Regions from separate parts of the Streptomyces sp. NPDC001714 genome, predicted to be linked through region 2. Evidence: riboswitches for the same ligand, from Rfam matches in the RefSeq annotation. Region 2 holds a riboswitch; each other region holds the start of a gene.
The links. Region 2 has a riboswitch for cyclic di-AMP ahead of ACFY0P_RS20040 (M23 family metallopeptidase). Riboswitches for the same ligand answer to the same signal wherever they lie in the genome.
Positions count from the first base shown of each region.

Region 1: another riboswitch for cyclic di-AMP. It lies ahead of ACFY0P_RS32470 (peptidoglycan DD-metalloendopeptidase family protein); the one in region 2 lies ahead of ACFY0P_RS20040 (M23 family metallopeptidase).
Region 3: another riboswitch for cyclic di-AMP. It lies ahead of ACFY0P_RS05925 (C40 family peptidase); the one in region 2 lies ahead of ACFY0P_RS20040 (M23 family metallopeptidase).

Region 1 is NZ_JBIAUL010000014.1:100,331-110,145, reverse strand. Features, by position in the region: gene ispG (flavodoxin-dependent (E)-4-hydroxy-3-methylbut-2-enyl-diphosphate synthase) at 1-122, shown strand, start outside; gene dxs (1-deoxy-D-xylulose-5-phosphate synthase) at 150-2,162, shown strand; gene ACFY0P_RS32495 (aspartate aminotransferase family protein) at 2,159-3,544, shown strand; gene ACFY0P_RS32490 (helix-turn-helix domain-containing protein) at 3,604-4,227, shown strand; gene ACFY0P_RS32485 (DUF6126 family protein) at 4,224-4,346, shown strand; gene ACFY0P_RS32480 (tyrosine-protein phosphatase) at 4,368-5,165, opposite strand; gene ACFY0P_RS32475 (alpha-galactosidase) at 5,364-7,436, shown strand; cyclic di-AMP (ydaO/yuaA leader) riboswitch at 7,744-7,904, shown strand; gene ACFY0P_RS32470 (peptidoglycan DD-metalloendopeptidase family protein) at 7,909-8,859, shown strand; gene ACFY0P_RS32465 (DUF6250 domain-containing protein) at 9,050-9,766, shown strand.
Region 2 is NZ_JBIAUL010000007.1:148,503-158,317, forward strand. Features, by position in the region: gene ACFY0P_RS20020 (CobW family GTP-binding protein) at 1-822, shown strand, start outside; gene ACFY0P_RS20025 (DNA topoisomerase (ATP-hydrolyzing) subunit A) at 1,072-3,528, opposite strand; gene ACFY0P_RS20030 (M16 family metallopeptidase) at 3,831-5,234, shown strand; gene ACFY0P_RS20035 (M16 family metallopeptidase) at 5,231-6,619, shown strand; cyclic di-AMP (ydaO/yuaA leader) riboswitch at 6,812-6,975, shown strand; gene ACFY0P_RS20040 (M23 family metallopeptidase) at 6,988-7,743, shown strand; gene ACFY0P_RS20045 (GntR family transcriptional regulator) at 8,051-8,746, shown strand; gene ACFY0P_RS20050 (HPr family phosphocarrier protein) at 9,052-9,333, opposite strand; gene ACFY0P_RS20055 (GNAT family N-acetyltransferase) at 9,510-9,815, shown strand, end outside.
Region 3 is NZ_JBIAUL010000002.1:301,887-311,701, reverse strand. Features, by position in the region: gene ACFY0P_RS05945 (hypothetical protein) at 1-1,998, opposite strand, end outside; gene ACFY0P_RS05940 (lipase family protein) at 2,630-3,946, opposite strand; gene ACFY0P_RS05935 (hypothetical protein) at 4,086-4,211, shown strand; gene ACFY0P_RS05930 (DUF1996 domain-containing protein) at 4,218-6,203, opposite strand; cyclic di-AMP (ydaO/yuaA leader) riboswitch at 6,611-6,789, shown strand; gene ACFY0P_RS05925 (C40 family peptidase) at 6,800-9,136, shown strand; gene ACFY0P_RS05920 (NAD-dependent epimerase/dehydratase family protein) at 9,154-9,815, opposite strand, start outside.

The DNA.
Region 1 (9,815 bases), on a different contig from region 2:
TCGTCAAGACCGTGCCCGAGTCGAAGATCGTGGAGACCCTCATCGAGGAAGCGATGAAGATCGCCGAGCAGATGGAGCAGGACGGCGCCGGGTCCGGAGCACCCGCCGTCACGGTGAGCTGAACAGCACGGACCGAGAGGGGGCCGAGCGTGACGATTCTGGAGACCATCCGGGGACCACGCGACCTGAAGGCGCTGTCCGAGGCGGAACTCGGCGAACTGTCCGAAGAAATACGCGAGTTCCTGGTGCACGCGGTCGCCAGGACCGGCGGCCACCTCGGGCCCAACCTGGGCGTCGTGGAGCTGACCGTCGCGCTGCACCGGGTCTTCGAGTCCCCGGTCGACCGCATCCTCTGGGACACCGGCCACCAGAGCTACGTCCACAAGCTGCTGACCGGCCGTCAGGACTTCTCCAAGCTGCGCGGCAAGGGCGGCCTGTCCGGCTACCCCTCGCGCGAGGAGTCCGAGCACGACGTCATCGAGAACAGCCACGCCTCCACCGCGCTCGGCTGGGCCGACGGCCTCGCCAAGGCCCGCCAGGTGCAGGGGGAGAAGGGCCATGTCGTCGCGGTGATCGGCGACGGCGCGCTGACCGGCGGGATGGCCTGGGAGGCGCTCAACAACATCGCGGCCGCCAAGGACCGGCCGCTGATCATCGTCGTCAACGACAACGAGCGGTCGTACGCCCCCACCATCGGCGGCCTCGCCAACCACCTCGCCACGCTGCGGACGACCGACAGCTACGAGCAGGTGCTGGCGTGGGGCAAGGACGTGCTCCTGCGCACCCCGATCGTGGGCAACACCATCTACGAGTCCCTGCACGGCGCCAAGAAGGGCTTCAAGGACGCCTTCGCCCCGCAGGGCATGTTCGAGGACCTGGGCCTGAAGTACGTCGGCCCGATCGACGGTCACGACATCAAGGCGGTCGAGTCGGCGCTCCGGCGCGCGAAACGTTTCCACGGGCCGGTGCTCGTGCACTGCCTCACGGAGAAGGGCCGCGGCTACGAGCCCGCCCTCGCCCACGAGGAGGACCACTTCCACACCGTCGGCGTGATGGACCCGCTCACCTGTGAGCCGCTCACGCCGTCCAACGGCCCTTCCTGGACCTCGGTGTTCGGCGACGAGATCGTCCGGATCGGCGAGGAACGGGACGACGTCGTGGCCATCACCGCGGCCATGCTGCACCCCGTCGGCCTCGGCAAGTTCGCCGAGCGCTTCCCCGACCGGGTCTGGGACGTCGGCATCGCCGAGCAGCACGCGGCGGTCTCGGCGGCCGGCCTCGCGACCGGCGGACTGCACCCGGTCGTCGCCGTCTACGCCACCTTCCTGAACCGTGCCTTCGACCAGTTGCTGATGGACGTGGCGCTGCACCGGTGCGGGGTGACGTTCGTCCTGGACCGCGCCGGTGTGACGGGCGTCGACGGGGCGTCGCACAACGGCATGTGGGACATGTCCGTCCTCCAGGTGGTGCCGGGCCTCAGGATCGCCGCCCCGCGCGACGCCGAACAACTGCGGCTCCAGCTGCGCGAGGCCGTCGCCGTGGACGACGCGCCCACCCTGGTGCGGTTCCCGAAGGAGTCGGTGGGCCCGGAGATCCCGGCGGTCGACCGGGTCGGAGGGATCGACGTCCTGCACCGCGGGGAGGACCCGCGGGCGTTGCTGGTCGCGGTCGGCGTGATGGCCCCGGTGTGCCTCCAGGCCGCGGAGCTGCTGGCCGCGCGGGGCATCGCCTGCACGGTGGTGGACCCCCGCTGGGTCAAGCCCGTGGATCCCGCGCTGCCGCTGCTGGCGGCCCGGCACGAGCTGGTGGCCGTGGTCGAGGACAACAGCCGGGCGGCCGGGGTGGGCGCGGCGGTGGCGCTGGCGCTGGGCGACGCCGAAGTGGATGTGCCGGTACGGCGGTTCGGGATTCCGGAACAGTTCCTGGCGCATGCGAAGCGGGGGGAGGTGCTCGCCGACATCGGGCTGACGCCGGTGGAGATCGCCGGTGCCATCGGGGCGAGTTTCGACAGGCGGGCCGTTGAGGGCGCCCAAGGGGGTGCCGTGGGGGGTCGTGCGGCGGGTGCGGCGGCGTCCGGGACGGCCGTGCAGATCCCCGCGCCCCTTCAGGGCGCCGAAGCCGAGGGCGCTTTCATCGACGGCGCCGTCAAGGAGAAAGAATGAGTACGGAGTTCGACCTCGGTGCGCTGCTCGCCGCGCGTGGCGGTGAGCGGTACGAGCTGCACGGGAAGTACCTGAACCACCAGCTGCCGCGCATGCTGCACACCATCGGCTTCGACAAGGTCTACGAGCGGGCCGAGGGCGCGCACTTCTGGGACGCGGACGGCAACGACTACCTGGACATGCTCGCCGGGTTCGGGGTGATGGGGCTGGGCCGTCACCACCCCGTCGTCCGCAAGGCACTGCACGACGTCCTGGACGCCCAGCTGGCCGACCTCACCCGCTTCGACTGCCAGCCGCTGCCCGGACTGCTCGCCGAGCGGCTCCTGGCGCACAGCCCCCACCTGGACCGGGTGTTCTTCGGCAACAGCGGCACCGAGTCGGTCGAGACGGCCCTGAAGTTCGCCCGCTTCGCCACCGGCAGACCCCGCGTCCTCTACTGCGACCACGCCTTCCACGGCCTGACCACCGGTTCGCTGTCGGTCAACGGCGAGGACGGCTTCCGGGACGGCTTCGCCCCGCTGCTGCCCGACACCGCCGTACCCCTCGGTGACCTGGACGCGCTCGCCCGGGAGCTGAAGAAGGGCGATGTGGCCGCCCTGATCGTCGAGCCGATCCAGGGCAAGGGCGTGCACGAGGCCCCGCCCGGCTATCTGCGCGCCGCACAGGAACTGCTGCACAAGCACAAGGCGCTGCTGATCGCCGACGAGGTGCAGACCGGTCTCGGCCGCACCGGCGACTTCTACGCCTACCAGCACGAGGAGGGCGTGGAGCCGGACCTGGTCTGCGTGGCGAAGGCACTGTCCGGCGGGTACGTGCCGGTCGGCGCCACCCTCGGCAAGGACTGGATCTTCAAGAAGGTCTACTCGTCCATGGACCGGGTCCTGGTCCACTCGGCCAGCTTCGGCGCCAACGCCCAGGCCATGGCGGCCGGGCTCGCCGTTCTCTCGGTCATGGAGAACGAGCAGATCGTCGCCAACTCCCGGGCCGTGGGGGAGCAGCTCAAGTCCCGGCTCGCCGCGCTGACGGACAAGTACGAGCTGCTCGCCGAGGTACGCGGCCGGGGCCTGATGATCGGCATCGAGTTCGGCCGGCCCAGTTCGCTGAAGCTGCGCAGCCGCTGGACCATGCTCCAGGCTGCCCGCAGGGGTCTGTTCGCCCAGATGGTCGTCGTGCCGCTGCTGCAACGGCACCGGATCCTCACCCAGGTCTCCGGCGACCACCTGGAGGTGATCAAGCTCATCCCGCCGCTGATCGTCGACGAGACGGACGTGGACCGCTTCGTGGACGCCTTCACTGACGTCATGGACGACGCCCACAGCGGCGGCGGCCTGATGTGGGACTTCGGCAAGACCCTGATCAAGCAGGCCGTGGCCAACCGCTAGCTTTTTGTCTCTGAGGCAAGAAAATTGCCTCGGAGACAAAGCTGCGGCTGAATGGAGGCATGACCTCCTCCGACGACAAGAGCGCCGGCGGGCCGGTCGACGACCTGCCCGCAGTCGCCCCGCAGCTGCGCTCCCTGCGCCGCCGCGCAGGCCTCACCCTGGAGGCCGCTGCCCGGGACGCGGGACTGTCGCCCGCGCATCTGTCCCGGCTGGAGACCGGACAGCGGCAGCCCTCGCTGCCGATGCTGCTCGCGCTCGCGCGTGTCTACAGTACGACGGTATCGGACCTGCTGGGTGAGACCGTCGCCGACCGGGACGCGATCGTGCGTTCCGGCGACATGGAACCGACCCGCGCCGGTGGCTGGACGTACTGGCAGGCCGGGGCGCCCGGCCGGGGGATGCAGGCGCTGCGCGTCCGGGTGCCCTACGGCTCCCAGGGCGACATCGTGCGGGTGCATCCCGGGGAGGAGTGGCTGTACGTCCTGCGCGGCCGGCTCCGGCTGCGCCTCGGTGACACCACCCATGTGGTCGCGGCCGGCGACAGCGCGCACTTCGACTCGCTGACCCCGCACCGGCTCGCCGCCGAGGATCAGGACGGGGTCGAGCTCCTGTTCGTCCATACCCTGCTGCAGAGTCCCACGGCCGCGCTGTGCCTGGGACCGATCACTGGAGAGATGCCGTGAGCAACATCGAGGAGAAGTTCCCCCGGTCCCTGTGGATCCGACTGGTCATCTACCTCGCCGTCGGGCACGTACTGGCCGGTTTCCTCTACCTGCTGTTCGCCCTCGGCGGCAAGGGCTGAGCCGCCGCCCTCCGCCCGGCCTCAGTCGAGCAGGCGCTCGCGCAGCCGCTCCCGGGTCTCCGGGGTCAGCTTCAGGCCCTGCTCCAGGTAGGTGTCGACGTCGCCCCACGTCTCCTCGATGCTCTCGAAGGCCGCCGACAGGTACTCCGCGCGGGCGTCGAAGAGCGGGCTGAGCAGGTCCATCACCTCGGGGCTGTACGCACTGTCCCCGCCGCCGCTGCGCCGCACCTTGTAGCGGCGGTGCTTGGCGTTGGACTCCAGGTAGTCGGCGAGGATCGCGTCCCGCTCCACACCCACCGCCAGCAGCGTCACGGCTATGGAGATGCCCGCCCGGTCCTTGCCGGCCGCGCAGTGCATCAGCGCCGGGACGCTGTCCTCGGCGAGCGCGTGCAGCACGCGCGAGTGCTCGTCGGTGCGGTCCTTGACGATCGTGCGGTACGAGCCGACCATCCGGGCCGCCGCCTTGCCTTCCCCCAGGAGCCCGCGCAGCTGGTCGATCTCCCCCTCACGGACCATCTTCCAGAAGTCCGCGCCGTGCGCCGGGTCGGTCAGCGGCAGGTTCAGGTTCCGCACACCGGGCAGCTCGACGTCCGGGCCCTCCAGCTTCTGGTCGGCCGCGTTGCGGAAGTCGAAGATCGTGTGCAGGCCGAGCGAGGCGAGGAACTCCGCGTCCTGCTCCGTCGCGTGCGCCAGATGCCCGCTGCGGAACAGCACACCCGGCCGCACCCGGCGCCCGTCCCCGGTCGGCAGGCCGCCCACGTCACGGAAGTTGCGCACCCCGGCCAGCTCGGGCTCGGTCGACGGGACCTGCTGCGTCACGGGGGGCTCCTCCCGGCCGGCCCCGTCGGCGCTGCTCGTCGACGGGCACTGGATCGACCATACGACATCGGTTTCCACGGGCAATGAGTTGTCCACAGGCATCGCACGTGCGGCCCATGCCCCTTGCTTCCGGAGCCCGTGGCCATTGATGATGTTGGGGCTTGAGCGGATCTGTTGGCCCCTGTGTGAGGTTTCTCGATGGTGGACATCGCCGAAAACGGTCGTACCTGGCTCCTGTCGGGCCCCGGCAGCAGCTACGCGCTGCATCTGACGGAGGCCGACGAACTGCTCCACCTGCACTGGGGGCCCAGGATCCGGCTCGCCGACGCCGAGGAGCTCAGCACCCGGGCACTGCCCGGCTACTGGCCCTTCGAGTCCACCCTGGACGGCCGGGAGGAGTACCCCGTCGAGGGCGGCCCCCGCTTCGTCCGTCCCGCGCTGTCCGTGCGGACCGAGGAGCGCCGGGGCACCGAGTGGACCTTCGACGCGTACGAGGTCGAGGAGGACGGGCTCCGGCTGCGCTTCACGGACGACGGGATCGTCATCACCCTGCACTACCGGATGCGCGGCGACGTCGTCGAGCGCTGGGTGACCGTCGACAACGAGGCGCACACGCGCGTGGAGCTGCTGCGGGCCGACCCCGCCACCTGGACGCTCCCCGACCGCGAGGGCTGGCGGCTCTCCCAGCTGCACGGCCGCTGGGCCGCCGAGTCCCGGCTCACCAGCGCCCCGCTCACCTACGGCGAGAAGGTCATCGGCAGCCGCCGCGGCCACACCGGCCACCAGCACCTGCCCTGGGTCGCCCTCGACACCGACGCCACCGAGGAGCGCGGCGAGGTCTGGGGCTGCGCCCTCGGCTGGTCCGGCTCCTGGCGGATCGCGGTCGCCCAGCTCCCCGACGCGCGCGTGCAGATCACCGGCGGCGCCGGCTACGACGACTCGGGCCTGCTGATGCTGGCCGAGGGCGAGTCGTACACCAGCCCCGTCTTCGCGGGCCTGTGGAGCGACGGCGGCTTCGGCGGGGCCAGCCGTGCCTGGCACGCCTACCAGCGGGCGTACATCATCCCGGACGCCGACCAGGACCGGCCGGTGCTGTTCAACTCCTGGGAGGCCACCACCTTCGACATCTCCGAGGAGCAGCAGGCGACCCTCGCCCGCCGGGCCGCCGCGATCGGCGTCGAGCTGTTCGTGGTGGACGACGGCTGGTTCGGCGCCCGCACCAGCGACCGCGCCGGCCTCGGTGACTGGACGCCCAATCCGGACCGCTTCCCCAAGGGCCTCAAGCCCCTCGCCGACTACGTGCACGCCCTCGGCATGCAGTTCGGCATCTGGGTCGAGCCCGAGATGGTCAACCCGGACAGCGACCTGTACCGCGCCCACCCCGACTGGGTGCAGTACCAGCAGGGACGAAAGCGGACGGAATTCCGCAATCAGCTCATCCTCAACCTCGCGCGCGAGGACGTCCAGGAGTATCTCTGGGAGCAGCTCGACGCCCTTCTGTCCAGCGCCCCGATCGACTACGTCAAGTGGGACTTCAACCGGTGCTTCACCGACGCGGGCTGGCCCGGCGAGCCCTACCCGCAGCGCCTGTGGGTCGACCACGTGCGCGGGCTGTACGCCCTGCTCGACCGGCTTCGCGCGGCCCACCCGAACGTCGCCATCGAGTCGTGCTCCGGCGGTGGCGGGCGGATCGACCTCGGCATCATGAGCCGCACCGACGAGGTGTGGACCTCCGACAACACCGACCCGCTGGACCGGCTCGCCATCCAGCACGGGTTCAGTCAGATCCACCCCGCCCGGGTGATGTCCGCCTGGGTCACCGACAGCCCGAACCACCAGCTCAACGGCAGGGTCAGCAGCCTGCGCTTCCGGTTCATCAGCTCCATGGCCGGTGCGCTCGGGGTCGGCGGCGACCTCTCGCGGTGGACCGAGGAGGAGCTCGCCGAGGCCGGCCGCTGGGTGGAGCTCTACAAGGAGATCCGGCCCCTGGTGCAGCGCGGCGACCAGTTCCGGCTGCGGCCGCCGGCCGGTGGGCTCAGTGCGGTGCAGTACACCCTCGGCGACGAGACCGCCGTCCTCGCCTGGTTGCAGGCGCAGAGCTACGGCGAACCGGCGCCGGCGCTCAGGCTGCAGGGACTCGATCCCACAGCCTCGTACGAATGCCGCGAAACGGGCGAAGTGCACCGGGGTGCCGTTCTGTTGCACCACGGGCTGCGCACCGGACTCACGGGTGACCTGGATGCGGCAGTCATCCGACTCCGCCGCATCTGATGCATCTGCCCGAATTGATGCCTTCGTTATAGCTAGCTCTGAAATAAGAGGACGTGGCATGACGTGCGTGAGGAGCGTCATATTCGTGACCGTCCGTCGCGCGTCATGCTCACGTAATTCCAGTGCTTCGCAAGAGGATTGGAACACCGAACAGGCCGGAATTCACGGAGGGTGACCGGGAATTCCGACAAGGGATCAAGTGAAACACGGACGGGTGGAACCGGCCGCTTGTCCACGTCCGTCCTACTCGCTTACGTTCGCCACACATCCGGTCGGAACGCCGAATCCTGCCGCCGCCCGGAGTCCCCACACACACTCACCCGTGCCCGGCAGGAGCGGGGGACCCACCAGGTAAGACCGCCTGTTCCGGTTCCCGGGACGGCTTGGGGTGTAGTCACGTTCTCCCGCGTGGCCGGGCAGCTCCAGCCCGAACCCGACAGCTCACCTCGCAGGCGCCGGAGAGGAATGCGTCATGCCCGCGAAGGGTAAGCACCGCCGCCCCAAGTCCCAGCGTCTCACCCGCTCGATGGCCGTCGCCGGAACCGGTGGCGCCGCGCTGGCTCTGCCGCTCATGGGGGCCACCGGCGCCCACGCGGCCACTACGCAGTCCGTTTCCGAAAAGGCCACGCAGTCGCTTCCGGCGGTCCAGAAGACCGCGGTGAAGGAGGCGCTCGCCGGGAATTCCGGGGCCGCGCATTCCGCGCACCGCATCTACACGGTGGTGCCCGGTGACTATCTCTCGAAGATCGCCCGCGAGCAGAACGTCCGCGGCGGCTGGCACCGGCTCTACGCCGACAACCGGCAGGCCGTCGGCGACAACCCCTCGCTGATCCACCCCGGCCTCAAGCTCGCCCTCGGCGGCCGGCACGCCGCGACGACGGACGCAACGGGCTCCGGCTCCCGCTGGCAGCCACAGTCGAACCCGCAGTCGTCCACCTCGTCTTCGTCTTCGTCTTCGGCCTCATCCTCATCCTCGTCCTCGGACGGCTCGGACGGCTCGGCGACGACCGCCTCCGGCTTCACCCTCCCGGTCGCCGGCGGCGCCGTCGGCACCGGCTATCACGTGGCCGGCAGCATGTGGTCCAGCGGCTACCACACGGGCGTCGACTTCGTCGTCCCGACCGGCACCCCGGTCAAGGCCGCCGGCGCCGGCACGGTCGTCACGGCCGGCTGGGGCGGCGCCTACGGCAACCAGGTCGTCATCCGGCTCACCGACGGCTACTACGCGCAGTACGGCCACCTCTCCGCCCTCTCCGTCTCGGTCGGCCAGACCGTGACCGTGGGCCAGCAGGTCGGCCTCTCCGGCGCGACCGGCAACGTGACCGGCCCGCACCTCCACTTCGAGATCCGCACCACCCCCGACTACGGCTCGGACGTGGACCCGGTCGCCTACCTCCGCTCCAAGGGTGTCGCCGTCGGCTGACCCGGCGCCTCCACTCGTCCGACACGCACTCCGAAGGCCGGACCCCCGATCCCCGGGTCCGGCCTTCGGTATGTCCTTCTCGTGGCGGGAGTGCTCAGGGCATCGACAGGGGCGGCAGCGCGGCGGCACAGTGAACCCGTTTGGTGCAAGCGCTTTCCATCATTCCCGCACCGCGGAGGGAACCCGCCGTATGACGACCACCCGCCGAGCCTTCGGAACCCTGGCCGCCGGAGCCGCCCTCGCGGCCCTCGGCCCCGCCGTGCCCGCGACTGCCGCGCCCCGGCGCCGTCGGCTGCTCGCCCACGACGACTTCCGCCACGGCCTCGGCCAGTGGTTCGTGGAGTTGGAGCAGGGAGGTACGGTCACCGCCTCGCGTGGGACCCTGGAGGTCGACGTGCCCGCCGGCGCGACCCTCTGGTTCCGGCGCCGGCTCGAAGGACCGTACGTCCTGGAGTACACCGCCACCCCGGTCTCGGCGGGCGGTGCCGACGACCGCGTCTCGGACCTCAACAACTTCTGGAACGCCACCGACGTCCGCTCCCCGGACGACCTGTTCGCCACCCCGCGCGGGGGCGCCCTCGCCGAGTACGACTACCTCACGACGTACTACGCCGGCTATGGCGCCAACTACAACACCACGACCAGACTGCGCCGTTACGTCGGCGAGCCCGGTGTGCGTCCGTTGATCTACGACTACACCGAGCCGCTGCTCGTCGCCAACGAACCCAACCACGTCCGGATCCTCTCCGACGGCCCGGCCGTGCGATGGTGGAACAACGGTCGGCTGGTGTTCGACTACACCGACCCGGAGCCTTATACCGGCGGGCACTTCGCGTTCCGGACCACCTGGAGCCACTTTCGGATCAACGACTTCCGCGTCTGGCGATCGACTCCTCAACGTCGCTGATCAGGGCCTTATTCCGGGCTTGGCAAAGTATTTAAAAGTGTCTTATCTC
Region 2 (9,815 bases):
CTCGCGGCCCCCGGCACCGGCGTCGACGTCATCGTCATCGAGGCCAGCGGTCTCGCCGAACCCCAGGAACTCGTCCGGATGCTGCTCGCCAGCGAGCACCCCGGCATCGTCTACGGCGGCCTCGTCGAGGTCGTCGACGCCGCCGAGTTCGACGGCACGCGCGCGAAACACCCCGAGATCGACCGGCACCTCGCCCTCGCCGACCTGGTCGTCGTCAACAAGCTCGACCGGGCCGCGGAGGGCGGCGAACGCGTCCTCGGACTGGTGCGGTCGCTCTCCGATCGTGGTGCCGCCGTCGTCCCGGCGACGTACGGCCGTATCGACCCCGAGTTCCTGTTCGACTGCCGGCCCGCCGCGGAGCGCATCGGGCAGCTGTCCTTCGACGACCTGCACGACCACCACGACGACGGCGCGCACGGGGGACATCTGCACACCGCCTACGACAGCCTGTCCTTCGCCGCCGCGCTGCCCCTCGACCCCCGTCGTCTCATGGCCTTCCTCGACAGCCGTCCCGAGGGGCTCTACCGGATCAAGGGGTACGTCGACTTCGGGCCGTACGACACGGGCAACCGGTACGCCGTGCATGCCGTGGGGCGGTTCCTGCGGTTCTACCCGGAAGCGTGGGGACGCGACGAGGAGCGGCTCACCCAGCTCGTGCTGATCGGCTCCGGCATCGACGCTGCCGCGCTCCGCAAGGAGCTGGAGGCGTGCACCAACGACGCCCCGCACGCCGACGAACACGGCATGTGGGGCGTCCTGCGGTACGTACAGGGCCTTGCGGAAGGCCCTGAGGACGAGCCTGCGGGGGAGTACGAGCCCTAGGGGCTGTCCGGCGGATCATGCCGCGGACGCGGGGTCTGACGCGCCCACCTGCGGCGTTGTCGTCGGTCGCCGACGTCCCCCGGCCTTCGGTCGGGAGGCGCCCCCACCGCGTCGACTCCCTCCTCCGCCTTGCGGTTGGACGCTCCCCCACGCTCGAACAAGCTCGCGCGGGAGGTCCCCCCCCACGACCCCGCTCACCTCGGCCGACAGCCACCGCCTACTTCCTGCGACTTGATCCGCGGGGCAGCCCTAGACCGGGCCCGCCACCACCGACACCGTCTTCGCCAGCGACACGCCGGAGCCGTCGCGGCGCGGGTCCATCTCCGGGAGGTCGGCCGGGGTGCCGTTCTTCTGGGCCGCCTTCGCCGGGACCGGGCCCGCCCAGGCGAAGGACAGGCAGTCCTCGCCCTTCAGGAACCGCTGGCAGCGCACGCCGCCGGTGGCCCGGCCCTTGCGCGGATACTGGTCGAACGGGGTCAGCTTGGCCGTCGTCTGCACCGAGTCGTCCAGGGTGCCGCGCGAGCCGGCCACCGTGAAGACCACCGCGTCGGCCGCCGGGTCGACGGCCGTGAAGGAGATGACCTTCGCGCCCTCCGTGAGCTTGATGCCCGCCATACCGCCCGCCGGACGGCCCTGCGGCCGCACCTGGGAGGCCTGGTAGCGCAGCAGCTGCGCGTCGTCCGTGACGAAGACCAGGTCCTCCTCGCCGGTGCGCAGCTCCACCGCACCGACGATCCGGTCGCCCTCCTTGAGGGTGATGACCTCCAACTCGTCCTTGTTGGACGGGTAGTCGGGGACCACGCGCTTGACCACGCCCTGCTCGGTGCCGAGGGCGAGGCCCGGCGAGGACTCGTCAAGGGTGGTCAGGCAGACCACCGACTCGCCGTCCTCCAGGGAGAGGAACTCGGAGAGGGGCGCGCCGCCGGCGAGGTTCGGGGCGGTCGCCGTGTCCGGGAGCTGGGGGAGGTCGACGACGTTGATGCGCAGCAGGCGGCCCGTCGAGGTGACCGCGCCGACCTCACCGCGCGCGGTCGCGGGGACCGCCGAGACGATGACGTCGTGCTTGGAACGCTTGCCGTCGGTGTCCGCCGCGAACGGCTCGCCGTTCATCGTGCGCGCCAGCAGCCCCGTCGAGGACAGGAGCACCCGGCACGGGTCGTCGGCCACCTGGAGCTCCACCGCGGTCGCCGGGGCGCCCGAGGCCTCCAGCAGAACCGTGCGTCGCTCGGTTCCGAACTTCTTGGCCACCGCGGCCAGTTCCGCCGAGACCAGCTTGCGCAGCTCCGCGTCCGAGTCCAGGATCCGGGTCAGCTCGGCGATCTCCGCGGTGAGCCGCTCCTTCTCCGCCTCCAGCTCGATGCGGTCGTACTTGGTGAGGCGGCGCAGGGGCGTGTCGAGGATGTACTGCGTCTGGATCTCCGACAGCGAGAAGCGCTCCATCAGGCGCTCCTTGGCCTGCGCGCTGTTCTCGCTGGAGCGGATCAGCCGGATGACCTCGTCGATGTCGACGAGGGCGGTGAGCAGGCCCTCCACCAGGTGCAGCCGGTCGCGGCGCTTGCCACGGCGGAACTCGCTGCGCCGGCGGACCACGTCGAAGCGGTGGTCGAGATAGACCTCCAGCAGCTCCTTGAGGCCCAGGGTGAGCGGCTGGCCGTCCACCAGCGCCACGTTGTTGATGCCGAAGGACTCCTCCATCGGCGTCAGCTTGTAGAGCTGCTCCAGGACCGCCTCCGGCACGAAGCCGTTCTTGATCTCGATGACCAGGCGCAGCCCGTGCTCGCGGTCGGTGAGGTCCTTGACGTCGGCGATGCCCTGCAGCTTCTTGGCGTTGACCAGGTCCTTGATCTTGGCGATGACCTTCTCGGGGCCGACCGTGAAGGGCAGTTCGGTGATGACCAGGCCCCTGCGGCGGGCCGTCACCGTCTCCACCGCCACCGTGGCCCGGATCTTGAAGGTGCCGCGGCCCGTCTCGTACGCGTCCCGGACGCCCTCCAGGCCGACGATCCGGCCGCCGGTGGGCAGGTCGGGGCCGGGGACGTACTTCATCAGCGCGTCCAGGTCCGCGTTCGGGTAGCGGATCAGGTGGCGGGCGGCCGCGATGACCTCGCCGAGGTTGTGCGGCGGCATGTTCGTCGCCATGCCGACGGCGATCCCCGACGAGCCGTTGACCAGCAGGTTCGGGAACGCGGCGGGCAGGGCCACCGGCTCCTGCTCCTGGCCGTCGTAGTTGGGCGCGAAGTCGACCGTGTCCTCGTCGATCGACTCGGTCATCAGGCTGGTCGCCTCGGCCATCCGGCACTCGGTGTACCGCATGGCGGCCGGCGGGTCGTCGTTGCCCAGCGAGCCGAAGTTGCCGTGGCCGTCGACCAGCGGGACGCGCATCGAGAACGGCTGGGCCATGCGCACCAGCGCGTCGTAGATCGACGAGTCGCCGTGCGGGTGCAGCTTGCCCATCACCTCGCCGACCACGCGCGCGCACTTCACATAGGCGCGGTCGGGGCGCACGCCCATCTCGTTCATCTGGTAGACGATCCGGCGGTGCACCGGCTTGAGGCCGTCGCGGGCGTCCGGCAGGGCGCGCGAGTAGATGACCGAGTACGCGTACTCGAGGTAGGAGCCGCGCATCTCGTCCACGACGTCGATGTCGAGGATTCTCTCCTCGAACGAGTCGTCGGGCGGCGGGGTCTTCGTGCTGCGGCGGGCCATCGCTGCCGGCTCCTTGCTCATGCGTGAACGGGATCTGACGCGGACCATTGTGGACCGCGGCACTGACAACCCGGGCCTGGACCCGGTCTCCGCGGCCCGCCCCGATGCCCGGAGGCCGCCCGAAGCGCGGCCCGGAGACATTCGAGAGCGGGTCGGACGCAGGCTACGCGATCCACCCGCGCGATCCGCTGTGGGCGTACGTCGTGCGGGAACTTCGCCCGGTCCCCACACGCTTGCATACAGTGGCAGGACCGGCAGAAAAACCGCGGTTCGGGACCGCTTCCGCGAGCGAAGGGACGTACATGCCCATGGGTCACACGACCACGGCCGAGACAGGCTCAGGAGGCCTGGCAGCGACCGAGCACCGCTTGGCCAACGGTCTGCGCGTGGTGCTCTCCGAGGACCACCTGACCCCGGTCGCGGCGGTCTGCCTCTGGTACGACGTCGGTTCCCGGCACGAAGTCAAGGGGCGTACCGGCCTGGCTCACCTTTTCGAGCACCTGATGTTCCAGGGTTCCGCCCAGGTGAAGGGCAACGGCCACTTCGAGCTCGTCCAGGGCGCCGGCGGCTCGCTCAACGGCACCACCAGTTTCGAGCGCACCAACTACTTCGAGACCATGCCCGCCCACCAGCTGGAGCTCGCGCTCTGGCTGGAGGCCGACCGCATGGGTTCGCTGCTCGCCGCCCTGGACGACGAGTCGATGGAGAACCAGCGGGACGTCGTCAAGAACGAGCGCCGCCAGCGCTACGACAACGTGCCCTACGGCACGGCCTTCGAGAAGCTGACCGCGCTCGCCTACCCGGAGGGCCACCCGTACCACCACACGCCGATCGGCTCGATGGCCGACCTGGACGCGGCCACCCTGGAGGACGCGCGCGCGTTCTTCCGCACCTACTACGCGCCCAACAACGCGGTGCTCTCCGTGGTCGGCGACATCGACCCGGAGCAGACCCTCGCCTGGATCGAGAAGTACTTCGGTTCCATTCCGGCGCACGACGGCAAGCCGACCCCGCGCGACGGCTCGCTGCCCGCCATCATCGGCGAGCAGCTGCGCGAGGTCGTCGTGGAGGAGGTTCCGGCGCGGGCGCTGATGGCCGCCTACCGGCTCCCGGAGGACGGCACGCGCGCGTCCGACGCGGCCGACCTGGCCCTCACCGTCCTCGGCGGCGGCGAGTCCTCCCGCCTCTACAACCGCCTGGTGCGGCGCGACCGTACGGCCGTCGCGGCCGGCTTCGGCCTGCTGCGGCTCGCCGGGGCGCCCTCCCTGGGCTGGCTGGACGTGAAGACCTCCGGTGACGTCGAGGTGCCGGTCATCGAGGCCGCCATCGACGAGGAGCTCGCCCGGTTCGCCGAGGAGGGCCCGACGCCCGAGGAGATGGAGCGCGCCCAGGCCCAGTTGGAGCGCGAGTGGCTGGACCGGCTGGGCACCGTCGCGGGCCGCGCGGACGAACTGTGCCGCTTCGCCGTCCTGTTCGGCGACCCGCAGCTCGCCCTGACCGCCGTCCAGCGCGTCCTGGCGGTCACCCCGGAGGAGGTCCAGGAGGTCGCCAAGGCCCGCCTGCGCCCCGACAACCGCGCGGTGCTCGTCTACGAGCCGTTGTCCGCGGACTCCGCGGAGCACACCCAGGAGGCGGGCCGCGGCGAGGACCCGGAGCAGGAAGCGACCGTAGAGGCCGGCAACGAGAACGAGGAGACGGCCAAGTGACCGAGCTCGCCACCATGGACTTCCACCCGCAGCCGCAGCCGGGCGAGGCCAGGCCCTGGGCCTTCCCGGCCCCCGAGCGCGGCACTCTGGACAACGGCCTGACGGTGCTGCGCTGCCACCGCCCCGGCCAGCAGGTCGTCGCCGTCGAGGTGCTCCTGGACGCCCCCCTGGACGCCGAGCCGGCCGGCCTGGACGGCGTCGCCACGATCATGGCGCGCGCCTTCTCCGAGGGCACCGACAAGCACTCCGCCGAGGAGTACGCCGCCGAGCTGGAGCGGGCCGGCGCCACCCTCGACGCGCACGCCGACCACCCCGGCGTCCGGATCAGCCTGGAGGTCCCGGCCTCCCGGCTCGCCAAGGGCCTCGGGCTGCTCTCCGACGCGCTGAGGGCGCCCGCCTTCGCCGAGAGCGAGGTCGAGCGGCTGGTGCGCAACCGCCTCGACGAGATCCCGCACGAGCTGGCCAACCCCAGCCGCCGGGCCGCGAAGGAGCTCTACAAGGAGCTGTTCCCGACCACCGCGCGGATGTCCCGCCCGCGCCAGGGCACCGAGGACACCGTCGAGAAGATCGACGCGCCCGCCGTCCGCGCGTTCTACGACCGGCACGTCCGTCCCGCCACGGCCACCGCGGTTGTCGTCGGTGACCTGACCGGCATCGACCTGGACGAGCTGCTCGGCGAGACCCTGGGTGCCTGGAGCGGCTCCCCCGCCCAGCCCCGCCCGGTCCCGGCCGTGACCGCCGACGACACCGGCCGGGTCGTCATCGTGGACCGCCCGGGCGCCGTCCAGACCCAGCTGCTCATCGGCCGCGTCGGCGGCGACCGGCACGACCGCGTCTGGCCCGCCCAGGTGCTCGGCACCTACTGCCTGGGCGGCACCCTCACCTCCCGCCTGGACCGCGTCCTGCGCGAGGAGAAGGGCTACACCTACGGCGTCCGCTCCTTCGGGCAGGTCCTGCGGTCCGCCCCCGACGGCAGCGGCGCCTCCATGCTCGCCATCAGCGGCTCCGTGGACACCCCCAACACCGGTCCGGCCCTGCAGGACCTGTGGACGGTGCTGCGCACGCTCGCCGCCGAGGGCCTCACGGACGCCGAGCGCGACGTCGCCGTGCAGAACCTCGTCGGGGTGGCGCCGCTCAAGTACGAGACGGCGGCGGCCGTCGCCGGCACCCTGGCCGACCAGGTCGAGCAGTACCTGCCCGACGACTTCCAGGCCCTGCTGTACCGGCAACTGGCCGCCACCGGCACCGTGGAGGCCACTGCGGCGGTCGTGAACGCCTTCCCGGTGGACCGCCTGGTGACCGTCCTCGTCGGCGACGCGGCACAGATCAAGGAGCCCGTCGAGGCGCTCGGGATCGGCGAAGTCACGGTCGTCGCCGCGGAGTAGCGGCACGCGCGTGTGCGGAGCCCTGGTGACCGTCCGGTCACCAGGGCTCTGAAATGTCTGAATTGGGGCGGAGGTTGCCTGTCTGCCCTGTGGGATGCGCTACAAAAGCCGTGATCCGTTTGAGCATGGAAAGCACGCCCTCGTAGGTTCTTCCGGGCTGTCCGTCAGGCATCGCGCCGCGTCCGCGGCACCGGACAGCCATCGCCGAGTCCCCGTACGGCGCGAGCCAGGGGAGCCGGGGACCCACGTAGTCCCTGGGGTGAATCGGGCGCCCACGCGTGTCGTGAGGGGGCCCGTAGGAGACCTTCCTGCTCCGAACCCGTCAGCTAACCCGGTAGGCGAGAGGGAAGGAAAGGACCAGCCTCTACATGGCGTTCATGTGCGCCTCCGGGAAGCACCGTCGTCCCGGCCGGGTGAAGCGCACCACCGCGCAGGCCGCCGGCATCGCGGCCCTCACCACCACCGGTGTCGTCGGCACCGTCTCCGCCGCCCCGGCGCTCGCCGCCGAGAACTCCGTCGAGCAGACCGGCCTCACCCCGGTCATCACGATCAGCGACTCCGTCGCCGAGCAGATCGACGCCCAGGCCGCTGCCCAGAAGGCGGTCGCCGAGCGCCAGGCGGCCGAGGAGGCCGCCCGCAAGAAGGCCGCGGAGCAGGCCAGGAAGGAGCGCGCGGCCAAGGCACGCGCCGCCCGTGAGGCCGAGCGCAAGCGCCTCAACACCTTCGTCGCGCCGATCAGCGACTCCTACGTCTCCACCGGCTACAAGACCGGCGGCTCCCTGTGGTCCTCCGGCACCCACACCGGCATCGACTTCCACGCCGCCAGCGGCACTGTCGTGCACGCGGTCGGCAGCGGCACGGTCGTCTCCACCGGCTGGGGCGGGGCGTACGGCAACGAGATCGTCATCAAGATGGCCGACGGCATGTACACCCAGTACGGCCACCTCTCGTCCATCGGCGTCTCGGTGGGCCAGAAGGTCACCCCGGGCCAGCAGATCGGCCTCTCCGGCTCGACCGGCAACACGACCGGACCGCACCTCCACTTCGAGGCCCGTACGACCCCCGAGTACGGCTCCGACGTCGACCCGGTCGCCTACCTCCGCAAGCACGGCGTGGACGTCTGAGGGAGCTGGACGCGGGTCCGGCAGCGCCCGTTTCAGGGGCGTCACCGCAGCGCCCCTTCAGGGGCGCGGGGAACTGCGCGAGCAACCCCACGCACCCGCACCCGACCACCGAGGCGCCGACGACAACCCGTGAGATCTTCCGAAGCCCCGGCCGCAGTACCGGGGCTTTCGTCGTATTCGTGCCCCCGCTGTCCAAAATATATCCCTGGATTCCGGCCCCCCGTCGGAAATTCCGGCTCATTGCAATAGAGTCACGGAACGAGCGCCACTCGGCGGCGTTTCACGGGGATTAAGGCGGAGGTCGGACATGCGTATTCCGGCGCACTCGGTATGCACGGCGATCCGGGACGACATCGTCGCGGGTGTCTACGAGCGCGGCAGCCGGCTCACCGAGGAACTCCTGGCCCGCCGCTACGGGGTCTCGCGCGTCCCCGTCCGCGAGGCCCTGCGCACCCTGGAGGCCGAGGGCTTTGTCGTGACCCGCCGGCACGCGGGCGCGTGCGTCGCCGAACCGACCGAGCAGGAGGCCGCCGACCTGCTGGAGATGCGCATGCTCCTGGAGCCGCTCGGCGCCTCCCGGGCCGCCCAGCGCCGCACCGAGGCCCATCTCAAGGTGCTGCGCGGACTGGTCAGGCTGGGGCAGGAGCGGGCCAGGCGGGGCAACAGCGAGGACCTGCGCTCCCTGGGCGGCTGGTTCCACGAGACCCTTGCGCAGGCCTCCGGCAGCCACGCCCTGACCTCGACGCTCACCCAGCTGCGCCACAAGATCGCCTGGATGTACACCGTGGAGACGCCCGCCAACCCCGTGGAGTCCTGGACGGAGCACGGCGCCATCGTGGACGCGGTGGCGCGCGGCGACGGCGACCGCGCCCGGGCGATCACGGCCCTGCACACCGAGCGCTCGACGGTCTCCCACCGGCTGCGGTTTCCCGGCGCCACCGAACGGGCGAACGGTGTGAGGACTTCGCAACACCCCGTAAACATGTCGGGCCTGCGGCATTAACACGCGCGCCGTATACAAAGAGGTGTTATTCGGCGGGGGCTGTTTTCCGTGCCCGAATTCATGCGCGCCGGGAATTGACGGTCGCGCTTGTTTCGTGTGCGCGCGGTAAAGCCGGGCGCCCGGGCCTCCGCAAACTCCGGGGCGGGGCCTTCGTAAAGCCGTGTGCGGTCCCGTCGTGAAGTCATGTGCGGCTGTCATGGAATTGCGGCATGTGACGGACGGCCCGGGTGGGGCGGCGGGAAGCGGCGAGGCCGCGCCACCCCCGAGGGGGTGGCGCGGCCTCGGACCGTGCGGGCGCCGGGCGCTCAGACGGTCTCGGGGAGCTCCTCGAGACCCTCGGCGACCAGCTTGGCCAGGCGGTCGAGGGCCGCGTCGGCGCCCTCGGCGTCGGAGGCGAGGACGATCTCCTCGCCGCCCTGGGCGCCCAGTCCCAGGACAGCCAGCATGGAGGCCGCGTTGACGGGGTTGCCGTCGGCCTTGGCGATCGTCACCGGGATACCTGCGGCCGTGGCGGCCCGGACGAAGATGGAAGCGGGGCGGGCGTGGAGACCCTCGGCCCAGCCGACGTTGACGCGGCGCTCAGCCATGTGATGCTGCCCTTCGGTGTTCAGGGTTGTCTAGACCAGTTTCCCATATCGTGAAGCATGCCCGGAGGGGACGTGAACCCCTCCGGGTGTGTCGCCGGACCGCGGCCTCGGTCCGACGTCCGTCCTCCACAGACTGCCTCGCGACGTTGTCGGACGCGAGCCGTACTCTGGGGCCCATGCAGACCCCGGCGGACCCGCAGGACCGGCACGAGTACCCGTCCCACTGGGAGGCTGACGTGGTGCTGCGCGACGGGGGTACCGCGCGCATCCGGCCCATCACCGTCGATGACGCCGAGCGCCTGGTCAGCTTCTACGAGCAGGTCTCGGACGAGTCGAAGTACTACCGCTTCTTCGCGCCCTACCCCAGGCTCTCCGCCAAGGACGTCCACCGCTTCACGCACCACGACTTTGTGGACAGGGTGGGACTCGCGGCCACCATCGGCGGCGAGTTCATCGCAACCGTACGCTATGACCGCATCGGC
Region 3 (9,815 bases), on a different contig from region 2:
CCGCAGCCGGGGGCGGGCATGGATGCGCGGCCTGCCGTGGGCACGGACCAGGGTGCGAACGGTGCTCTCGCCCCGGCGCCCGTAGAGCACCCAGTCCGCCTCGGGACAGCGGGCTCCGGGCCCTGGGCGGCCCTCCACCGAGACACCCAACTCGGGTGCGTGTACCCGCAGTTCCCGCCCCTGCAGCTCCACGTCGGCGGATCCGCCCACGGCCGGCTGGGCCCAGACCTCCTCGGCCACCGCCCGCGCCTCCTCGGTGCCGACGGCGAGCGCGACCACGTAACGCCCGGTGCGGCGCAGGTCGGCACGGCGCAGCAGGTCCGCGGCGAGGTCGTACGCGTGCGGCCGCCACAGGTCGTCGACCAGCACCGACAGGCCGAGCTCGGTGTAGGGGCCGATGGTGGTGCAGCGGTGCTCGTAGAGGGAGAGCACGGCGAGGGCGCGGCGGCCGAGCCGGGTGGGGACCATCCAGGCGACGTCGGGCAGCAGACTGCGGGCCACATCGGTGTCGACCGGGAAGCACAGGTGCGCGGCGGAGGAGTCGTAGTAGCGCACCGGCACGTCGACCGGGCCCGCCGACGTGGCGAGGCTGGTGGTGGGGACGGCCAGGAACGGGTAGCCCTCGGGCGGGCGGCCGCGGTCCCTGAGCCGGTAGACACGGGTCCTCTCGACCGGCCCGCGGTAGGGGGCGAGGGCTCGGTCGACGTCGGCCCGGGCCTGCGGGATCACCGTCTCCAGGTGGTCGATGTACACGCGGAGCAGGTGGCAGAGCGGGAACTCGCGGGTGGGGCCGGTGTAGTCGACCCGGTACCGGTTGGGATGGGGGGCGACGGGGCCGTCCAGGGCCGGGACGATGTCGTACCGGTTGGTGATGCCGGCGACCCAGGTGCGCGGGTCGGCGGGCCTGCGGTCGTCGGCCTGCGCGCCGACGGCGACCACGTGGGTGACCCGGTAGGCGCGGCAGAACTCGTCGTCCTGCGCGAGGTTCAGCAGCGCGATCCCGCCCTCGCCGTGCCCGACCAGCGCGAGGTCGGCGCCGCGCGGGATGCCGTGGTCCCGGATCGCCAGCAGGATCGAGCGGGTGTACGGCGAGTCGGTCAGGAACAGGTTGCGCCAGGCGCCGGCGAAGTCCTGCGGGGAGTCGTCGCGGGGGCGGCCGGGGGCCGTGCCGGGTGCCTGGACGACGTACCGGAGCACGCCGTCGGGGCCGCGTACCTCCTGGACGAGGACGCGGGCCTCGCCGGCGAGCGCGTCGATGTTGCGCAGGAAGCCGAGGAAGGACCCCTCGGTGACGAGGGACCGGGCCTCCTGGGCGGACAGTTCGACGGCCTGGGCGGCGCCCTCCCCCTTGTCCGTGACCGAGAGGTGGGAGGCGTCGAAGCCGGTGACCGGACCGGCGGTCAGCTCCCGGCCCGCGGCCAGCGCCCAGGCGGTCTCGTCGCTCAGCGGGTCCTCGTCCAGCAGGCCACGGACGGCGAGGAGTTCCGCCAGGATCGGGGCGAGGGCGGACAGGGAGCGCTGGGCGCCCCGGTCCTTGAGGAGGGCCCGCAGCGCGCGGACGGCCGCCTCCGGGTCTCGGTCGGCGGTGACGGCGTCCGTCAGCCGGCGCATGCCCGGGTCGTGCCCGAACTCGGGGTGGTCGACGAGTACGGCGGCGATCCTGAGCCGCAGCGAGGTGACCGCCACCAGCGCGGCCAGGCTCTCCCGGCCCAGCGCCTCCCCCGCCGCGCCGAGCAGATGGCCGACGCCGTCCGGCGCGACGATCGCCGAGCCGCCGAGGCCGTGCCGGTTGGTGAGCGTCCGCAGCAGCGCCCAGCGGGCGGCCAGGCCGGTGCGCGGGCGGCGGCGCGCGGAACCCGTCAGCGCCGGGGCGAACAGGACGGAGCTGGTCCGTGCGGAGACCTCGCGGATGCCCTCGGCGACGGCCACCACGTCACGGGCGCACTCCCGCAGCATCTCCTCCGCGGGCGGCCCGCAGGCACGGCGCTGCGCTGCCATCCGGCGCTCCCTCGGATCGACGACATGGCCTGCTCCCATCGTGGGCCCTCGATCCGGCGCCCGCACCTTCGTCCGTCCGGGTGACGTGTCCGCCGGTACGGCCGTGCTGTGCCGGTCCGGTGGCCAGTGCCCCGTGCGCGTAGGCGCCGGTGGGGCTGCCGTGCCGCCCGGGCAGGGAGTCGCCCATTGGTCGCCGAAGGGAAACCAGGACGGTTTAACTCGATCGCGTGATGACTAGCTCCCAGCCTTGCGGTTGCCTGGGCCATTCGGGCTACGGTGATCGCGTGATCTGGGACGTCGGGTACGGCGTCGGCGTACGGGGCCCCCGCTCCACCGGAGTGATGGTTCGAGGCCTCCCCGTCGCCTCTGGCCGCAGTCATACACCCAGGTCACGGAGGGAGCCGGCCTCCCGGGATCGGACCACGGACAGGATCCGTGTCGCTGCCCCGGGGTCGAGTACGCCGGGGACCAGTGCGCCCAAGACCGTTTGGGGCGTGCGGCTGAGTGGGCTCACCCCTGCTCAGTCCACAGGAACGGTGTGGTGGACGATCAGCAAGGTCACACCAGCACCCTGACGTGCGGTGGGCGCCGACTGCGACGGCGGCGGGCACCGCACGTCAGGGCTTTCCGTTCATGGCTGTACCGGCAGGCTCCAGCAGTTGGAGCCTGCCGGTACGCCGGACAGCCGGGCCGTGAGCCAGGTGATGGCGTCCCCCTGGTCGGTGAGCAGCGGTTCGAGGTGGTTCAGCAGGGCGCGGCCCGCGCCCGGCAGGATGACCGGCACATAGGTGACGTCCGCACCCTCGTCGCACCAGTCCACGGCGAGCCGCCGGGCCTGTGCGTGCGGGACGAGGTCGTCGCTGACACCGGTCGCCAGCCGGACCGGGCTCGCGGGCGCGGTCCTGCCGATGCGCTGATCGCCCAGGAAGGCCTGGAGGGCGGGCTCCTCGCCGATGACCTCGGAGATGGAGCTCCCGTCGTTCGTCCAGGCGGTGCTGTGCTGGGAGCCGTACGCGAGGAGCGCGTCGCCGACGCACATCGTCGACAGGTCGGCGAGGGCCGCCCGGCCCGCCGCGCCGAGGTGGGCGTCGACGATGGGCCGGAGCGCCGGGTCGGCCTGGACGAAGCCGTTGACCGCCCAGCCGAGGGCGCCGGCCAGGTCGCTGCCGTCGATGGCCGCGGTGACGGCGGTGAGGTCGGCGGGCGGCGCCCCGGCGTAGGTGCCGGAGAGGGTGATGTCCGGGGCGTAGGCGGGCTGGAGCTCGGCGGCCGCGGCGGTCGCGCCGCCGCCCTGGCTGTACCCGAACAGGCCCACCCGCGAGGCCGCGGTGACCGAGGCACCGGTCAGGTTCCGGGCGGCGCGCACGGCGTCGAGGACGGCGTGGGCGCCGTCGAGCCGGTTGACGTAGGTGTGGAGCCGGTCCGTGGCGCCGAGTCCTACGTAGTCGGTGACGACGACCGCGACGCCTTCGGCGAGCAACCGGTAGATCGACAGGTCCTCGTAACCTACCGACACCGTCCGGCCGTTGAGGAGCAGCGGGTACTGCAGGCCCATGGAGGCGGCGCACTGGTCGCCCTGCCCCATGGTGCCGGGGGCCAGCGCGACCAGCGGGCGGGCGCCGGGGCCGAGCCAGGGGGCGCTGGGTTCGATGTAGGCGCCGGTGACGGCGACGGGGTCGCCCGCCGAGTCGGTGGACTTGTACATCAGCCGGGTCGCGGTGCCCGGCAGCGGGCCGGACAGGCTCGGCAGGCTCAGGGCCAGCGGGAGGGGTTCGGTGCGCACGAGGGCGCCGTCGGCCGTGGGCAGGGCTGCCGGCGGGTCGTAGAAGGCGGGGATGGTGACGCCCCGGGAGACCTCCGCCCGGGAGGCCGTGGCCTGCAGGGTCTGCAGACAGAGGCAGGCGGCAGCGGCGACGGCGGTGGCCAGCAGGCGAACGCGGACAGGCATGGGGAACCTCCTGGACGTGCTGGACGTGGGAGGTGCAACGGACGTCCCCGGAGCGGCCGACGGGGCAGGTGCGGTTTACCCGACGGTAACGAGCCGCACATTACCGGCGGTAGCAGTCGTCAGGTTACGGTTCAGTAATATGACGGTCGGTCAACAGGCCCGCACGGCCCCCGCAGTAACGCGCCTGGGCGGACTCGACAGCGCGGAGCACGACGAGATGCTCCCCACGTCCGAGCCCGCCCAGGACAGACTGCGCAGCAGGTGAGAAGGGTCAGACCGAGTTCCGCTTGGTGCGCCACAGCAGCGCGGCCCCGGCGGCCAGCAGCAGCCCGCCGAAGACCGCGGGCCACAGGTGGGCGCCGGTCTCGGCGAGACCGCCCTGGACGGCCTGGGGCTCGGTCTGCGAACCGGTGGCCGGTGTCTCCTGGCCGGCCGGTACGGCGGCCGCCGTGCCGGTCGGCGCGGCGGTGCTGCCGGCCGGGGCCTCGGTGTCGGGCCGCTGCGTCGGCTCGCTGATCACACCGCCGCCCGACGACTTGGTGGTCGACGTCTTCTTCGGCGACGCGGTCGCGTAGACCCTCGGCAGCCCGGTGCCGCCGGAGCCGGAGCCGGGCGCGGTGGCGGTGGCGGTGGCGGTGGCGGTGGCGGTCTCCGTGGCCGGGGTGTCGGCCGGGGGCTCGGACGACGGCTGATCGGGGGACGGCCGGCCGGAGGACGGCTGATCGGTCGCCGGCGCGGACGGCTCGGCGCTCTGCGTCTCGGCCGGCGGGGTGACCGGGCTCGCGGTCCCGCTCGGCTCCGCGCTCTGGGACGGCGGCTGCTCGTCGGCCCCCGCACCGCACTTGCGACCGGAGTTGATGCAGTCGACCATCTTCCGCATCAGGCTCTCGTCGAAGACGTTGATGAAGTCGCCGTGGTCGGTGACCGGCTTGTGCAGCTGCTCGGGGAACGAGTCCACCGCGAACAGCGGGACCGTACGGCCGCCGTCCTGGAGGCTCGGAGCGTCCACGTCGTAGACGATGCGCTGCACCAGCTGCGGGATGGCCTGGAAACCGGCCGGGCAGCTGCCGTCGGGAGCCTCGAACGCCACGTGGGTGCGGTGGTTGGCGCTGTCGATGTTCCGGCCGTCCCAGCAGCTCTGGAACCTGAACGTGCGCACGACGTCACTGCCGGAGGGGCAGAGCGGGTACTTGTCCTTGAGCTGCCGGTCCTCGTAACCGGTGCAGCTCCAGGAGGCGTTGGCGTTGGCCGGGCCGTTGACGAACGCCTTGGCGTCGCCGGTGATGATGCGCAGCAGCCGGGGCATCTCGGTGACCTTGGAGGTCGGGTTGCCCTCGAAGGTCAGCGTGACCTCCTTCGCCGTGACGATCTGCCCCGCGTTGCCCTCGGTGCCGCCGCCCGGCTTGTCGGCGTCCCGCTCCTGCTTGCCGTTCTGCAGCCGCAGCACGGGCCAGTAGTACGTGGACTTGTCGCCCTGGTCCGCGCAGCTGGTGTCGGCGTTCGCGAGGTCCTGGTCGCTGGCGAAGGCGTTGTTGGACTGGTTGCCGATGTAGTCGTGGAAGTGGTGGGCGCCGTTGGAGACACCGGGCGCGACGATCACGTTGTCCGAGTTGAACAGGCCGTTCGCGTTGACGCCGCAGCTGGAGCTGAAGGTGCCGGTGGAGCCGCCGGGTTGCTCGGCCGGGGTCGCGACGTTCGGCTGGACGGAGGTGATGTCCGCGTAGTCGGAGGCGACCGGGCCGTTGCCGCCCTGGCCGACCGCACCGGTGCCCTGGCTCGGCGCCGCGCTGCCCTGGCCGCTCTGGCTCGGCGTGGCACTGCCCTGGGGCGTGGCCGACTGCCCGTCGCCCTGGTTCGAGGAGCGGAGGGTGCAGGCGGCGAGGTCGTCGAGGCCCTGCGGGCGGTCGCCCTCGCGGGCGATGGCGTCGGAGATGCGCTGGATCGACTCGGACCGCTTCTCCTTCAGCGGATTCATGATCGTCTCGTCGGCGAGGCCGGGGTTCTGCTCGATTGCCGCCGCGGACTGGGTGAGTTGCTGGTAGGCGGCCGCGATCTGCTGGTCCAGCTGGGCGAGTTCGCGGTCGACGTCGGCCCGGGCCGCGTCGGGCACCGCCGTCAGCCGGCTGCCGACGTCGGGGCAGTAGACCGTGGGAGCGGAGAGCACCTGGCCGGTGGCGACCTGGCCCTGCTGGTCCCCGCCGCCCTCGGTGGCCGAGGCGTAGACGTTCACCGCGACCAGTCCTCCGCCGCCGAGCATCAGGGCGACCGCTGCAAAGGTCGCGCGCTGTGCGCCGGTCGGGCGTCTGCGCCTGTTGCGTCTCAAGGTCGTTCCCCTGCGTGTCGTAGGCGGCCGGGCATGGAAATCCCCCGCCCTATACGGCCCACGGCGCCATCGTGTTCAACAGACCCACGAATTCACGGTGACCTCACAGAAAGCGCGTGCCCGGGAGCAGGGTGAACGCGACCGACGGCAACGCCCCGGTGACCCTGCGAATGCAATGGATGCGCGCGAAATGCCGTTCCGTACGGTCGAGTTCCGAACGCTAAGACGAACATCACAAATACGTATCGGACAATAGCCACTTCAACCTTCACACGAGTGACACAAGTTGGCTAAGTTGACGGGCAAGCCGCTCGGCTCCCCCCGGCGAATCCCGTCGGGCCGCGCGGCCTCCGCCGAGTCCGGTGCCCCGCAGGGGCGGATCCGGAGCCGGGGACCCAACCGAACCACTGGGGTGAATCGGCCGACCGTCCGCAAGGGCAGAGGCCGTAGGGCATGCCTTCCGGACTTCACCGCGCCCGAACCCGACAGCTAACCCGGTAGGCGGAGTACGGAAGGAGCACGACCCCTCAATGGCGCCCGAGAGCCGTGACGAGGTTCGACAGCGGATCGACAGCCTCTACGACCAGGCTGAGAACGCCACCGGGAACTACAACGCCACCCGTGCGATGAGCGGGGGCTCGCGCTCACGTGGTGTCCCGCTGTTCAAACGGCCCCGTCGCGACGACCCGGGCCTCGACAACATCGCCCGGGAGTGGTTCGAGGGAGCGCGCTCGAAGCTGGGGCCGAGCGTTCCGGCCGCGCTGCCCACCGACCGGCTGCCCAGCCGGCCCGGCCCGCGCCGGCCCGTCAGCGCCATGGCCGCCGACCTGCTCGGCCAGCTGGAGGACTCGGGCCCGGCCCGGCTGGAGCTGACCGCGGGGCCGTCCGCGCAGAGCGAGATCGAGGTCGTCCGTGAGCTGCCGGCGCGCCCGAAGCTGGAGTTGACGGCGGGGCCCGCGGCGGCGCTGCCCGCGGGGACTATGGGTGGGCCCAGGACGCTGCCCGCCGCCGCGCCGCAGCGGCCTACGCCGGGTACCTCCAAGACCAAGAACCAGCTCAAGCTCGCCAAGGCCCGCGAGATGCTGTCCCAGCGCACCGGGCAGCGGGCGGTCGCCGCCCTCGAACCCGCCCCGGCCCCGATGCCGGTCGCCCAGGCCGCTCCGCCGGCACCCAGCCCCTGGCCCACGCCCGAGGCCCCGGCGCAGCAGTGGCAGGCTCCGGCCGCCGGCATACCGAACCAGCGCACCGGCAGCGGCTCCGCCCGCACCGACTCCCTCGCCGCCACGCGCGCGCTCCCGGCGGTGACCGAGACGGGCGGCATCCCGATCGTGTCCCCGTCGGACACCGGTACCTTCCGCATCATGACCCCGGGCGGTACCGACAGCACCCCGACCCGGGCCCCGGCGGACTCGAGCGGCTTCCGCATCATGACCCCCGGCGGCGCCGACAGCACCCCGACTCAGGCCCCGGCGGACTCGAGCGGCTTCCGCATCATGACCCCCGGCGGCTCGGGCGGCGGGACCTACCAGACCGCGCCCCCCATGGACGCGGGCGCCGCCCAGGCTCCGGCCCCGTCCCCGGGGGACTCCGGCTCCTTCCGCATCATGACGCCGGGCGCCACGGGCTCGTTCCCGATGCCGACCGCGGCCGACGCGGGCGCCTTCCCGACCACGGACCCCATGAGCACGAGCGCCTTCCCGACCGCCACCCCCGCGAACAGCGGCGCCTTCCCGACCGCGGACCCCATGAGCACGAGCGTCTTCCCGACCGCGGACCCCATGAGCACGAGCGCCTTCCCGACCGCGGCGCCCGCGGTTCCCGCTGCCGCTCCCGCCCCGGCCCCGATGGACGCCGGCGGATTCCGGGTCATGTCGCCGAACGCGGCCGCCGCCTACACCGATCTGCCTCCGGCCGCCGCCTACAGCGACGTCCCCCTGGCCACCCCCGACACCGCCTACGCCGTCGGCGCGTACAGCGCAGCGGCCGCCGCCCCCGTGCCGCCCGTGGCCGCCATGCCGCCGGCCGCCCCCTTCGCCGCGGCACCCGCCGCCGACATGTCCGGCGCCTACGCGGCCGGCATGCAGCCCGCCGACGGTGCCTACGCCTACGCCGCCACCACGGCCATGCCCACGGCGACGGCAGACCCCGCCGCCGCGATGCCAACGCCGATGGGGGCACCCATGGCGGCCCCCATGGCCATGCCCGCCGCCGCGATGCCGACGCCCATGCCGGCACCGATGGCGGCACCCATGACGGCACCCCCCGCACCGGCGACGGCCGCGGTGCCGACGGCCATGACCGCGCCGCCCGAGGCGATGATGATGGCCGCGCCCACCATGGCGATGCCCACGGCCGCCCCGGCCCCGGTCGTCACCGCCCCGCTCCCCACCACCCCCCTGCCGACCGCACCCCCGCAGGTCCCCGCCCCGGTGGCCACCGCAGCCGCGCCCGCACCGGGCGCCTACGCCGAACCCGGGGTCTTCCTCCAGCCGGGCGTCACGGCCGAGCCGGGCAAGGCCATGAAGGCGCTGGCGTTCGCGCGGGAGCAGATCGGCCGGCCGTGCGTCTGGGGGGCGACCGGGCCGGGGGCGTACGACTGCTCCAGCCTGACCCAGGCCGCCTGGCGCGCCGCCGGCGTCACGCTGCCGCGCACCGCGCCGGAACAGACCCTGGCCGGCACCCCGATCACGCTGGCCGCGATCGAGCCCGGCGACCTGGTCTTCTTCTTCGACGACGACAGCCACGTCGGGATCTACGCGGGCGGCGGCGCGATGGTGCACGCGCCGAGTCCCGGGGCGCTCATCCGCGAGGAGTCGATCTACAACGCCGGGGAGTCGGCGATCCACCGGGTGATCCGCCCGGCCTGACCCCCTGGCCGTCGGGGTCAGACCCTCCGCCGCCGGGTGCGCCAGCTCTCGTGGTGGTCCAGGAGGGTCTCCTCGACGGGCCGGTAGGCAAGGCCCAGTTCGTGGACGCTGCGGCCGTTGTCGACGCGGAAGCGGATGCCGAGGTGCTTGCGTATGTAGTCCTGGGTGAGGCCGAAGAGCGGGCCCAGGACCCGTACCGGCCCGTGCGGAAGCGCGGTGCGTGGCAGGCGGGGGTCCCAGGGGTGGCGGCTGCGGATGATCCGGGACATCTCGTGGAAGGACGTCATCGTCTCGTGGGCCACGATGTAACGCCCCCTGGCCGCGGGGTTCTCCGCCGCCGCGATGTGCGCGTCGGCCACGTCGCGGACGTCCGCGGTGGTGAAGCTGAAGTCCGGGGCGCCGTAGCAGAAGTAGCCCTTGAACAGCTCGTCGAGCAGGAAGAGGCTGCCGGACTCGGAGGCGGGCGTGAGGGAAGGGCCCAGGATCAGGCCGGGGTTGATCGAGACCATGCGCCAGCGGTCCTGGGCGGCCTCGGCGTCCCAGGCGGCCCGCTCGGCGACCGTCTTGGCGTAGTGGTAGGGGTTGTTCGCCACCGTGCTGGTGGTGTTGAAGTACTTCTCCGTCAGGACCTCGCCCGCCATCGCGCGGACGTCTGCGTAGTCGCCGAAGATCGCGCCCA